DNA from 3 places in the Kitasatospora sp. NPDC088861 genome. Region 3 is predicted to be linked to each of the others. Evidence: riboswitches for the same ligand, from Rfam matches in the RefSeq annotation. Region 3 holds a riboswitch; each other region holds the start of a gene.
What was found. Region 3 has a riboswitch for cyclic di-AMP ahead of ACIP37_RS03770 (M23 family metallopeptidase). Riboswitches for the same ligand answer to the same signal wherever they lie in the genome.
Positions count from the first base shown of each region.

Region 1: it holds a riboswitch for cyclic di-AMP, as region 3 does, so the genes downstream of both, ACIP37_RS36315 (transglycosylase family protein) here and ACIP37_RS03770 (M23 family metallopeptidase) in region 3, are expected to answer to the same signal.
Region 2: it holds a riboswitch for cyclic di-AMP, as region 3 does, so the genes downstream of both, ACIP37_RS08805 (NlpC/P60 family protein) here and ACIP37_RS03770 (M23 family metallopeptidase) in region 3, are expected to answer to the same signal.

Region 1 is NZ_JBIVJF010000046.1:8,101-12,048, forward strand. It holds gene eno (phosphopyruvate hydratase) at 1-194, opposite strand, end outside; gene ACIP37_RS36315 (transglycosylase family protein) at 462-1,379, opposite strand; cyclic di-AMP (ydaO/yuaA leader) riboswitch at 1,385-1,552, opposite strand; gene ACIP37_RS36320 (cytochrome P450) at 1,763-3,058, opposite strand; gene ACIP37_RS36325 (SDR family NAD(P)-dependent oxidoreductase) at 3,334-3,759, shown strand; gene ACIP37_RS36330 (MazG family protein) at 3,777-3,948, opposite strand, start outside.
Region 2 is NZ_JBIVJF010000003.1:456,211-460,158, forward strand. It holds gene ACIP37_RS08795 (NYN domain-containing protein) at 1-605, shown strand, start outside; gene ACIP37_RS08800 (NlpC/P60 family protein) at 806-1,840, shown strand; cyclic di-AMP (ydaO/yuaA leader) riboswitch at 2,178-2,327, shown strand; gene ACIP37_RS08805 (NlpC/P60 family protein) at 2,338-3,483, shown strand; gene ACIP37_RS08810 (NlpC/P60 family protein) at 3,711-3,948, shown strand, end outside.
Region 3 is NZ_JBIVJF010000001.1:845,764-849,711, forward strand. It holds gene ACIP37_RS03765 (alpha/beta fold hydrolase) at 1-761, opposite strand, end outside; cyclic di-AMP (ydaO/yuaA leader) riboswitch at 1,107-1,265, shown strand; gene ACIP37_RS03770 (M23 family metallopeptidase) at 1,278-2,111, shown strand; gene ACIP37_RS03775 (hypothetical protein) at 2,225-3,187, opposite strand; gene ACIP37_RS03780 (GNAT family N-acetyltransferase) at 3,230-3,802, shown strand.

The DNA of each region.
Region 1 (3,948 bases), on a different contig from region 3:
TCCACGCCCTTGCCGAAGTAGCGGTTCTTGTCACCGTCGCGCAGCTCGAGCGCCTCGAAGGCGCCGGTGGAGGCACCCGACGGGACAGCGGCACGGCCGGTGCTGCCGTCGTCGAGGCCGACCTCGACCTCGACCGTGGGGTTGCCACGCGAGTCGAGGATCTCACGGGCTACGACGACATCGATGGACGGCACGAGGCATCTCCTTGCGGAAGCAGGGTCCGGCTGACGTTGGGTGCTGCCGGCGGGACGATTGCGGAGTCGTTACGACCAGAGCCTAACCGCCCCGGCCCCCGGGGCCGCGCTGGCCTCGGTCCCGTCTCAGCGTGTGGCCCGGCTACCCACCAGTAGTTCACCTGCTTGCCCGATCGAAGCGGGCGAATACGGGGGAATGCGGGCGAAGGGGGACAGGTCCCGTCCCCCTTCGCCCGCAGGGCGCGGGCCGTTCAGGGCCCGGGCCGCTCAGCCGAGGTGCAGCACCTGGCCGGGCATGATCAGGTTGGGGTTGCCGCCGACGGTGCCGCGGTTGCCGTCGTACACCGACTGCCAGCCGCCGGACACGCCCTGGGCGGCGGCGATCGTCGACAGCGTGTCGCCGGCCCGGACGGTGTAGTCGTGACCGCCCTGCGCGGCGGCGGGCTGCGCGGCCGGGGCGGACTGCGCGGGCTGCGCGGCGCGGGGCGCGTACTGCGGCTGGGCGGCGGGCTGGCCCGCGTACTGCTGGTAGACGCTCTGGTGGCTGGTCCAGTACCAGGCGCCGTTGTTCTGGTACCAGTACACCTTCGCGTCGGCGTCCCAGCCGGCCTTGCCGGAGAAGCCCTGGGTCTGCGGCTGCGTCTGCTGCGGGGCCTGCTGGACGGGCTGCTGGGCGGCCGGCTTCGGGGCGGCCTGCTTGACCGGCTGCTGGGCAGGCTTCGGGGCCTGCGCCTGCTGGGTCGGCTTGGCGGCGGACTGCTTGGCGGGCTTGGCGTCCGTGGAGGTGTCCACGGAGGCCGGGGCGCCGCCCTTGCTCAGGCCGGCCTTCTGGGAGCAGACCGGCCAGGCGCCCGGGCCCTGCGAGGCCAGCACCTTCTCGGCGACCGAGATCTGCTGCGCCTTGCTGGCCTGGTTGGCCTGCGGGGCGTAGGAGGTGCCGCCGTACGCCTTCCAGGTGCTGGGCGTGAACTGCAGGCCGCCGGAGAAGCCGTTGCCGGTGTTGATGCTCCAGTTGCCGCCGCTCTCGCACTGGGCGACGGCGTCCCAGGTGGAGGCCGGGGCGGCGGAGGCGCCGGTGGCGGTGAGGAGCGGCATCGCGAGTCCGACGCCGGCCACACCGGCGACGGCGATGGCCTTCTCGGTCTGGGTGCGACGGCGGTGGCGGCCGGTTCCAACGAACAGCATGAAGAGGTCCCTCTCCGCACGCCTGCGAGGTGAGCTGTCGGGTTCGGACCGGGAGGTGGCCCGGCCGCCGAAAGCGGAAACGATTCCGCTCGGGCGGCTTCACCCCAAGCCGTCGGGGAACGGCAACAAACCTGGTTCCCCCGCCCCTGCCCAGGGTCTGGTCGGTTTCCCGTGACGCGGCGGGCAGGATTCGGCGTTCCGCGCACGAGGTCCGCAGCTGCGAACTCCAGGGAGAGTAGACAGATCATCAGACCAATAACAAGCTCATATCACCGATATCACACACAAATTACGGCGCGTGGTCAATCGCCTACCAACGGCGGCGGTATGTCCGGATTAATGCGGGTTCAGGCCCGGCTCCACGAACCGCCGGAGACATGCCGTCAGCGTGTCGGGGCGTCGGTCGGCGCGACCGGCGGCGCGTGCGGAGAGCGGGTCTCCGGAGTGAATTCGACCGGGAGTTCCCGCAGGCCACGCATGATCAGGCCGCCCCTCCAGCGCAGGTTCTCCGGGTTTTCCGCGAGCCGCAGGTCCGGCAGCCGGGAAAGCAGCGTGGCCAGTGCGCTCCGCCCCTCCAGGCGGGCCAGCGGGGCGCCGATGCAGTAGTGGATCCCGTGGCCGAAACCCAGGTGCGGATTGTCCGTGCGGGCCAGGTCCAGGGTGTTCTCGTCCGCAAACCTGGCCGGATCGCGATCCGCCGCGGCCAGCACCACCAGCACCGGATCGCCCACCGGGATGTCCACCCCGCCGATCGACAGCGGCCGCGTCGCGAAACGCCACGTCGCCATCTCCACCGGCCCGTCGTAGCGCAGGAGTTCCTCGATCCCGGTCTCCAGCAGCGCCGTCTCGCCGCGCACCACCGACTCCTGCAGCAGCCTGCGCTGCTCCGGGTTGCGCAGCAGCGCGTACGTGCCGTTGCCGATCAGGTTGACGGTCGTCTCGAACCCCGCGAACAGGAGGATGAACGCCATCGCGGCGGCCTCGTTCTCGTTCAGGTGCTCGCCGTGGTCGCTCGCCCGGATCAGGCCCGAGATCAAGTCATCACCCGGATCCGCCCGCTTGCGGTGGATCAGCTCCAGCAGGTACGCCCGCATCCGCTTCACCGCCCGCCCCACGCCGCCGCGTTGGCCGCCGCCGTGCCGGATCATCATCCCGGCCCAGTCCCGGAAGTCGTCCTGGTCCTCGGCCGGCACGCCCAGCAGGTCGCAGATCGCGTAGATGGGGAGCGGGAACGCGAACTCGTGGATCAGGTCCGCCGAACCGCGCTGCGCGAAGCCGTCGATCAGCCGGTCCGTGAGCTGCTGCACCCGCGGCTCGAACTCCGCCACCCGGCGCGGCGTGAACGCCTTCGACACCAGCCGGCGCAGCCGGGTGTGGTCCGGCGGGTCGATGTTCAGCAGATGCGTCATCAAGTCCGCCTGGCGTTCCCCCGGAATTCCCACCCGCCCGGTGCGGTGCGCCTGCTCGCTGTGGTGTGCCGGGTTCTTCGACAGCCGGCCGTCCGCCAGCGCCTGCCGAGCGTCCGCGTAGCGGGTCACCAGCCAGGCCTCCACCCCACTCGGCAGCGTCGTGCGGTGCACCGGGGCGTGCTCGCGCAACCAGGCGTAGGCGGGGTACGGATCGGTGGCGAACTCCCAGGTGAAGAGCTGCGGGGCGGCGGGATCGGGCTGCACTGGCATGCGTCGACCGTATCCGGTGGGTCGGGGCCGCACCGCCTCCGGCGGACGCGACCGGCGGGGCCGGATCGTCGACACCCGGCGGACGGCCCGCCAACGCTCCGTGGACGCCCCGTGGACGGTCCGTGGACAGCTCTTGGACAGCTCTTGGCCGGGTGGCGGGCGTGACCCTGGTCACCTGAGGGGTAATCCCTGTTGCGGAGGGTCAGGACCTGCCTACGATCCTCCGCAGAAATCGTGGGCGCCGGTGCGGTGTCGCCCACAGGGAGGAGCAGACCATGCGGGTCAGCGGGGCAGTCGTCGTCATCGCGGTACTCGACGGCGGATCGGGAGCCGAGCTCGCCCGCCGGTTCGCCGCCGCCGGCGCCGCCGGAGTGCTGATCGCCGACCAGCGTGCGGGCGTCGCCGAGGACCTCGCCACCGAACTCGACCGGCCGGGCTGCCCCGTCGTCGGCGTCGGCGGCGACATCCGCCGCCCCAGCGACGTCGCCGCCCTCGTCGACACCGCCGAGAAGCACCTCGGCCCCATCGACCTGTTCTGCGTCGCCGGCCCCGACGGCGAGCGGATCGTCTCGCTCGCCGAACTGCCCGCCCGCCTCGACCTCGAACGCCTCGCCGAACTCCTCGCCCTCGTCGGCGAGGCCATCGGCGAAGTCGTCCCCCGGCAGCGGCGGCCGATCGAGAACACCGCCACGGCCGCCTGAGGCCCTGCCCGGGCCCGCTACTCGCCGACCGGCCCGAGGCCCTCGGCCGCGCGCACCGCGTCCCGGTAACCGCGCGCGGCCGAGCGCAGCGCCGCGTCCACGTCCACCCCGGCGTCGTGCGCCCGCTGCGCCACCGCCAGCAGCAGCCGGCCCGCCGACTGCGCCGTCAGCTCCGCCGGCAGCGCGTAC
Region 2 (3,948 bases), on a different contig from region 3:
CCCGCGAGGGCCGCAGCGTCGAGGACATGCGGCTGCGGCTGCTGCTGGACACGGTGCTGCAGTCGGCGCAGGGGCTCCAGCGGGAGCTGGCGCTGCCGGTCTCCCAGATCCGGCCGGGGGACCTGGTGGAGGCGGTGGTGCCGGGTGCGGCCTCGCCGCACGACGTGGCCCGGCGCGGTCTGGCCGACGACGATCCGGCGCTGCTGGACCAGCTGCTGGCGATCCCGCAGGTGCACCTGGTGGTGGACGGCTACAACGTGACCAAGACGGGCTATCCGACGCTGCCGCTGGAGCAGCAGCGGATCCGGCTGCTGGGCGGGCTGGCGATGCTGGCCCAGCGCACGCAGGCGGAGGTCACCTGCGTGTTCGACGGGCAGGACCTGGACGTTCCGGTGATCATGGCGCCACCGCGCGGGGTGCGGGTGCGGTTCAGCCGGACCGGCGAGACCGCGGACGAGCTGATCCGCCGTCTGGTGCGGGCCGAGCCGCAGGGTCGTCCGGTGGTGGTGGTGTCCACCGACCGGGAGGTCGCGGAGGGCGTGCGGAAGGCCGGCGCGCGCCCCGTGGCTTCCGTTCTGCTGCTGAACCGGCTGGCGCGGCCCTGACGGCTGCCGCGGCGGGATGAGGCCTGGTCAGCGCCCGGTTTGCGGCGGTGTGCACATCCAGTGAAGCCTGCGGGGGAAGTGGAGTTCACGCCTTCGGGGGAGTGGCAAAACCCGTGGATCTTCCCTAGGGTGTGGCGTCAAACCTATTTTCCGGATTCTCACCTGATCGGGTGAGGCCGATGGAAGAAGGAGCAATTCCCTTGGCCTCCCACCGCCGTCCCAAGCAGCCGAGCCGCGCCCGGGTCTCCGTGCTCACCGCTGCCGCGGCGACCGCGGTCGCCCTCTCCGCGCAGGTCGCCGCGCACGCCGCGCCCCAGCCGAGCAAGACCGACGTCAAGGCGCAGATCGACCAGCTCCAGCAGGACCAGGAGCAGGCGGCGGAGAAGTACAACGGCGCCAAGGAGCGGGCCGACCAGCTCCGCAAGCAGTCCGACCAGCTGCAGGACAAGGTGGCCCGCAGCCAGGACGAGATGACCCAGCTCCAGACCGGCCTGGCCGGCGTGGCGGGCGAGCAGTACCGCACCGGCGGCATCGACCCGTCCGTCCAGCTGATGCTCTCCTCGGACCCGTCGGGCTACCTGGAGAAGGCGTCCAGCGCCCAGCAGGCCAGCGCCAGCGAGTCGGAGGCGCTCAAGGGACTGCTGGACCAGCAGCGCCGGCTGGACCAGGAGAAGTCCGAGGCCGCCGCCGTCCTGGCCTCGCTCGACTCCACCACCAAGGACCTGAACCAGGCCAAGACGGACGTCAACCAGAAGCTGAAGGCCGCGCAGGACCTGCTGAACTCGCTCAGCGCCTCCGACCGCGCCGCGCTGCGGGCCCAGCAGCAGCAGGACGACCGCGCCTCGCGCGGCAGCGACCGTGCCGACCTCGGCAGCCTCCCGCAGGCCGGCGGCTACGCGGGCGTGGCCGTGGCCAAGGCGATGAGCAAGCAGGGCTCGCCGTACGTGTGGGGCGCCACCGGCTCGACCACCTTCGACTGCTCGGGCCTGATGGTCTGGGCGTACGGCCAGGCCGGCGTCTCGCTGCCGCGCACCTCGCAGGAGCAGGGCAACGTCGGCACCAGGGTCTCGCTGGACCAGGCCCAGCCGGGCGACCTGGTCATCTACGGCCCCGACCGGCACCACGTCGGGATGTACATCGGCAACGGCATGGTGGTGCACGCGCCGCACACCGGTGACGTGGTGAAGGTGATGAAGGTCGACGCGATGCAGATCAACACGATCCGCCGGGTCTGACGTCCCGACACGCCCGAAGGGCCCGTCCGGGCCTGTGATCCACGCCACCCTCGGACCGGGGGTGGCGTTCGGGTTTTGTCCGCAGCGTGACTCCCCGATGAAGAGTGATCAGCTTTACGTACGGCGGTGATCACTATGTGTCATATTCACAAAAGAACTTTGGTCTTCTTCCGTCTTTTTTCTGACAAGGATTTGAACGGATCACGGTTCAGTTACTAGGGTCGTGCCCCGAACCACCGCACTCCCGATCGCCCAGCCAGGGTGGCGGCGGTGGTTTCCGTCGAGTTCGTGACGCAGCGGGGCGGGCCCAGTGCCTGCCCGACGGGGAGCCCAGCAGTCGGGGGTGCTGTCGAACGGAGCCGGGGAACCACGTTCCTCCGGGGTGAATCGGCGCCAGGTCGGCCGGTGGAACGGCCGTGAGGCGTCGTAGGGCACGCTTCCGGCCCGAACCCGTCAGCTCACCCGGTAGACGGCGTAGGAAGAAGGAGTCCGCCTTCGTGGCGTCCCATCGTCGTCCCAAGCCCGCCAGTCGCACCCGGGTCTCGATCCTGACCGGCTTCGCCGCGGCGGCCGTCGCGCTGTCCGCGCAGTCCGGCGCCCACGCCGACCCGCAGCCGACCAAGGACCAGGTCAAGGAGCAGGTCGACCAGCTCAACGACCAGGCCGAGGTCGCGACCGAGAAGCTCAACGCCGCCCAGGAGAAGCAGCAGCAGCTGCAGAAGCAGGTCACCGACCTGCAGGACCAGGTGGCGCGGCAGCAGGGACAGGTGACCGACCTCCAGGGCGGCCTGGCCGAGATCGCCGGCGAGCAGTACCGCAACGGCGGCATATCCCAGACCGTCCAGCTGATGTTCTCCGCCAGCCCGGACACCTTCCTGAGCCAGGCCGACACGCTGAACCAGGCCGGCGGCACCCAGAAGGGCCAGCTCAAGCAGCTCCAGGACGAGCAGCGCAAGCTCGACCAGGTGCGCTCCGAGGCCCAGGGCAAGCTCGCCGAGATGGAGACCACCACCCAGCAGCTGAAGAGCGCCAAGGACGAGGTCCAGGGCAAGCTCAAGGCCGCGCAGGACCTCTTCAACACCCTGTCCGAGCAGGAGCGCCAGGCGATCCGCGCGGCCGAGGAGAAGGCCGCCGCCGACGCCAAGGCGAAGGCCGACGCCGCGGCGAAGGCCGCCCAGCAGCAGGCGGCGGCCCAGCAGGCCGCCGACCGCTCCTCCCGCGACAACAGCCGCACCGACCTGAGCGCGTCGCAGGCCCCCGCCGCGCCGGTCACCAAGCCGAGCGCCGGCAGCTCGCGCGGCGCCGCGGCGCTGTCCATCGCCGCCTCCAAGATCGGCAGCCCGTACGTCTACGGCGCCTCCGGCCCCGGCTCCTTCGACTGCTCGGGCCTGATGGTCTGGGCGTTCAACCAGGTCGACGTCTCGCTGCCGCGCACCTCGCAGGAGCAGGCCCACGCCGGTACCCGGATCGGCACCGACCTCTCCCAGGCCCAGCCCGGCGACCTGCTGATCTTCTACGGGGACGCCCACCACGTCGGCATCTACGCGGGCAACGGCCAGGTGCTGCACGCGCCCAAGCCGGGCGCGTCGGTCCGCTACGAGGCCGTCGGCAACATGCCGCTGACCTCCATCGTGCGGGTCTGATCCCCGCTCAGGCCCTCCCAGGCCCGGCCTTCCACCACGGAAGGCCGGGCCTGCGGCTTTTCCGGCGTCTCGGACTGATGTCCGATTGCGGGTCAAATATTCGGGTTGGCAGGGGTTTGGACTCGGTTGCCCGGACTCGCTAACGTCTGCCACCGGACTCCGCTTCCAGGGCCGCCCGCGTTGGGGCGGCGGCGGGGCCCCACCGCCGGATCGGAGCCGCTGCCGCCATGCCCGTGCACCGTCGTTCCCAACTGCTCGCCCGTGCGCTGGTGCTGACCGCGGCCGCCGCCACCGCCCTGGGTGTGACGACGGGCGGCAGCGCCCAGGCCGCCCCCGCCGCGCCGGACACGCCCACCCGCAAGGACGTCAAGGCGCAGGTGGAGCAGCTCTACGGCGAGGCCGAGCAGGCGTCCGAGAAGTACAACGCCGCCCAGGAGGCGCAGCAGCGGCTCCAGGGCGAGACGA
Region 3 (3,948 bases):
TAGTGCCCGGATCCGTCGATCATGACCTTCCGCGCGTTGAGCGCGATGGCCTGCCGGTCGGCGACGGCTTCCGGCTCGGGGAAGTCGGGGTCCTTGCTGCCCATGATGACGAGCGAGGGGCAGCGCACGGCCGCGGTCCAGCCGACGGGCGCGGAGTCCCCGCTGACGTGTCCGCGGGTGGCGGTCTTGCGGCCGGGGGTGCGCATGGCGGCGACGAGTCCGGCCACGTACGGGTCGAAGTCGGCGGGCTTGGCGCCCGGGTAGGCCAGCTTGCGGTGGTAGAGGCCCCAGAAGGCGGGCGAGTGGACGGTCAGGAAGCCCATGACGCGGAGGGCGCCGCGCATGAGGGCGCCGGGCGGGGGGTTCTCGATGAAGGCGTCGATCAGGGCGATGCCGGCGACCCGCTCGGGGGCGTCGCCGGCGGCCTTGACGACCGTCGCGCCGGTGTAGGAGTTGCCGACCAGGACGGCGCGGTCGATGCCGAGGTGGTCGAGCAGGGCGAGGACGTCGGTGGCGATGGCGGCGGGGGAGTAGTCGTCCCAGATGATCGAGGATTCCCCGAAGCCGCGCAGGTCCATGGTGATGACCCGGCGGCCGGCGGCGGCCAGCAGCGGGCGGAGGTGCCGGTAGGCGGCGCGGGTGTCGAGCATTCCGGGGAGCAGCACGACGGGGGCGCCGTCGCCCTGTCGGGTGTCGTCGTAGGCGAGGCGGCCGCCGGTGACGTCGAGGTACTGGGTGGTGGGGGCGCTGGTGGCGTTCATGGTGGGCCTCCGGAGGGTTGCCGGTGCGGGGCTTCGGTGCTGCCGCCGATAGCCATAAAGCTAAGGCTAATAGCCTTAGCCGTCAAGCCCTCGCGCCCTGCGGAGCGGGGGAGGCCGGCGGGGGGTGCGCGGATGAAGGGTCGTTCGTTGACGTCCGATCACGTGAGGTGGCGTCAACGGTGCTCAAGGGGGTGCAGGGGTGTCCAAGGGGAACAAAACGCCCGTCGTGCCCCGGAGTGCCCCGCCTGTCTCCGGTCGTCCCGGGCGAACGGCTTGGAATCAGGGCCTCCTAGGATTAACGTTTGATAACGCAGCGCGGTCGTCAACGCCGTACCCAGACGGCACCGTGCGCCGTCGCCTAATCCCGCCGACCGGCCTCCGGGCAGGTCAGGGAGCCGGGGAACCACGTTCCTTGGGGTGAATCGGCGGGGCTCCGGCCCGGCCGTAGGAGACCTTCCTGCTCCGAACCCGTCAGCTAACCCGGTAGGCGCGAAGGAAGGAAAGGAGCGCGCCTCCGTGGCGTCGACGCACACTCCGGCACACCCGGCCGGCCTCGCAGCAGGTACCCGGCTCCTCGACCACCCCGGCCCGGACGGCCCCGAGTACGCGGGCCCGGAGGCCGAGACCAACCGGCACCGGATGCCGCGTCAGGTCCGTGGGGCCTCCCCGCTGCTCGGCGTCACCGCCGTCGCCGCCACCCTGGGCGCCACCGGCTTCGCCTCCGCCACCCCGGCCGCCGCCCCCGCCATCGAGACCCCGGACGAGACCCCGGTCGCCCTCTCCGCCGACCCCGGCCTCGCGCTCGCCGCCCGCATCCAGCTGCAGGCCGACAGCCAGCGCACCGCCGCCGAGGAGGACGCCCGCGTCCAGGCCGCGAAGGAGGCGGAGGCCAAGGCCGCCGCGAAGGAGGCCGAGGCCAAGCGGGCCGCCGAGGAGGCCGAGCGGGCCAAGGCCGCCGCCCTCACCCTGCCGGTGCGCGACTACCACCTCACCGCCCACTACGGCCAGAGCGCCCGCTACTGGGCCCACCTGCACACCGGCCTGGACTTCGCCGCGGACACCGGGACCCCCGTCTACGCGGTCGGCCAGGGCACCATCACCTCGGCCGGCTGGTCCGGCTCGTACGGCTACCGGATCGTCGAGACCCTGCCCGACGGCACCGAGATCTGGTACTGCCACCTCTCCTCGATCATCAAGGGCTCCGGCAAGGTCGGCTCCGGCCAGCAGATCGGCAAGGTCGGCGCCACCGGCAACGTCACCGGCGCGCACCTGCACGTGGAGGTCCGCCCCGGTGGCGGCGCCCCCGTCGACCCGGAGACCTGGTTCCAGCAGCGCGGCCTCAACCCCTGACGCACCCGCGAAGCCCCGGCCGCCGGAACCAGAAGCGCGGCCTCAACCCCTGACGCACCCGCGAAGCCCCGGCCGCCGGAACCAGAAGGCACCGCGGCCGGGGCTTCGCCGCGTCACTCCTGCGCCGGGTCTGCCGGCTCCGCCGGGTGCGCGTCGAACTCCTCCTGCGCCGGCCCCGCCAGCCCCTCCAGGCGGGCGTCGAACTCCTCCTGCGCCAGCCCGGCCAGGTACGCGTCGATCTCCTCCTGCCCCGGCTCCGGCGCGAGGTCCGGGAACTCCTCCACCAGCAGTCGCGGCAGCCCGGGCACCGTCCACTCCCCGTACAGGTCGAGCGCGGCCTCCACCGCCGCCTCCTCGAACGCCCCGAAGTCCCCGGCCAGTTCGTCCGGCATCGGCCGGCCCAGCGCGGTCAGCTCGGCCAGGTTGCGGTAGCTGCGCCGCATCAGGCCCTGCTCCAGCAGCCGGCGCGCGCCGTCGGTGGCCATGCCGACCGAGATCACCCGGGTCGGGCTCCAGCCCTGCTCGTCCACCTCGTCCAGCCAGCCGGTCTGCGCCAGTGCGGCGAACACGGCCAGCCGCTCCTCCTGCGCCAGCTCCCGGAAGCCGGTCAGCCACTCCCGCACCGCCTCCGGATCCGCGACGTCCGCCCCGTACGCGTGCAGCAGCAGCGCGTACAGCCGGGGCCAGGTCACCAGGTCGGCGCGGCGCAGCAGCCCGGCCGCGACCTCGCCCTGCCACTCGGCCTCGGCGTGCAGCCGCTCCTGGCGCTTGGCGTTGAGCCGCTTGGCGGCCCGCTGGTGGTCGGTCAGCAGCCGGACGGCGGCGCCGTACGCCAGCGGGTCCGCCTCCGGTTCGGGTTGGACGTACAGGTAGAGCCGCTCGTACAGCAGGTGCTCCACCGCGTTCGAGGTCAGTTCGGGCCAGCCGTCGTGCATCCTGCCCTCGCCCAGCTCCAGCAGGGCCAGCACCGCGCGCAGCGGCGCTTCGGCCACCGGGGCGCGGTCCTCTTCCGCCGCCCAGGCGAGCAGGTCGGAGGCCCTGGTGCGCGGGGCGAGCCGCAGGTCTTCGTCGTTCATAGCTCGAACGGTAACCGCTGGCCGGGGGTAGGGTCGGCTGCCATGGTCCCCGTACGACTCACCGGCCCCCGGCTGGCCATCCGCGAGTATCACCACACCGCCGGCGACGTGGACGCGCTGTACGGGCTGTTCAGCGACCCGGAGGTCACCCGCTACCTCCCCTTCGAGCCGCGCGACCGTGAAACCTGCGCCGACCAGATCGAGCTCTACCTGGAGGAGGCGATGGCGCCGGAACGGGACACCTACCGGCTGGCCGTCACCCGGCGCGACGACGCCGAGGACCCGGTGGACGCCGTGCCGATCGCCCACGCCTCCCTCACCCTCGGCAAGCACCGCTCCGCCCACCTCGGCTACGTGCTGGGCCGCGACGTCTGGGGCCGCGGCTACGCGGGCGAGATCGCCGGCCTGCTCTGCGAGCTCTCCTTCGAGGCCCTCGGCGTGCACCGGCTGGCGGCCCGGGTCGACGTGGACAACGGCGCCTCGGCCAAGGTGCTCCTCCGGCTCGGGTTCCAGTTGGAGGGGCGGGTCCGGCACGACCTCTACAAGGGTGGCGCCTGGTCCGACTCGTACCTGTACTCGCTGCTCGCCGACGAGTGGAGCGGCGCGACCGGCTGACGGCCCGGCGTGGACGTCCGACGTGGACGTCCGACGCGGACCTGGGGGCAGGCCTGCCGGGTCAGGCCCGGGGGGTTAACCCCACCCCCGATCCGCCAGGCCTCCGGATCCTCCCCGGCCCGCCGTTCGACCAGACTGATGCCATC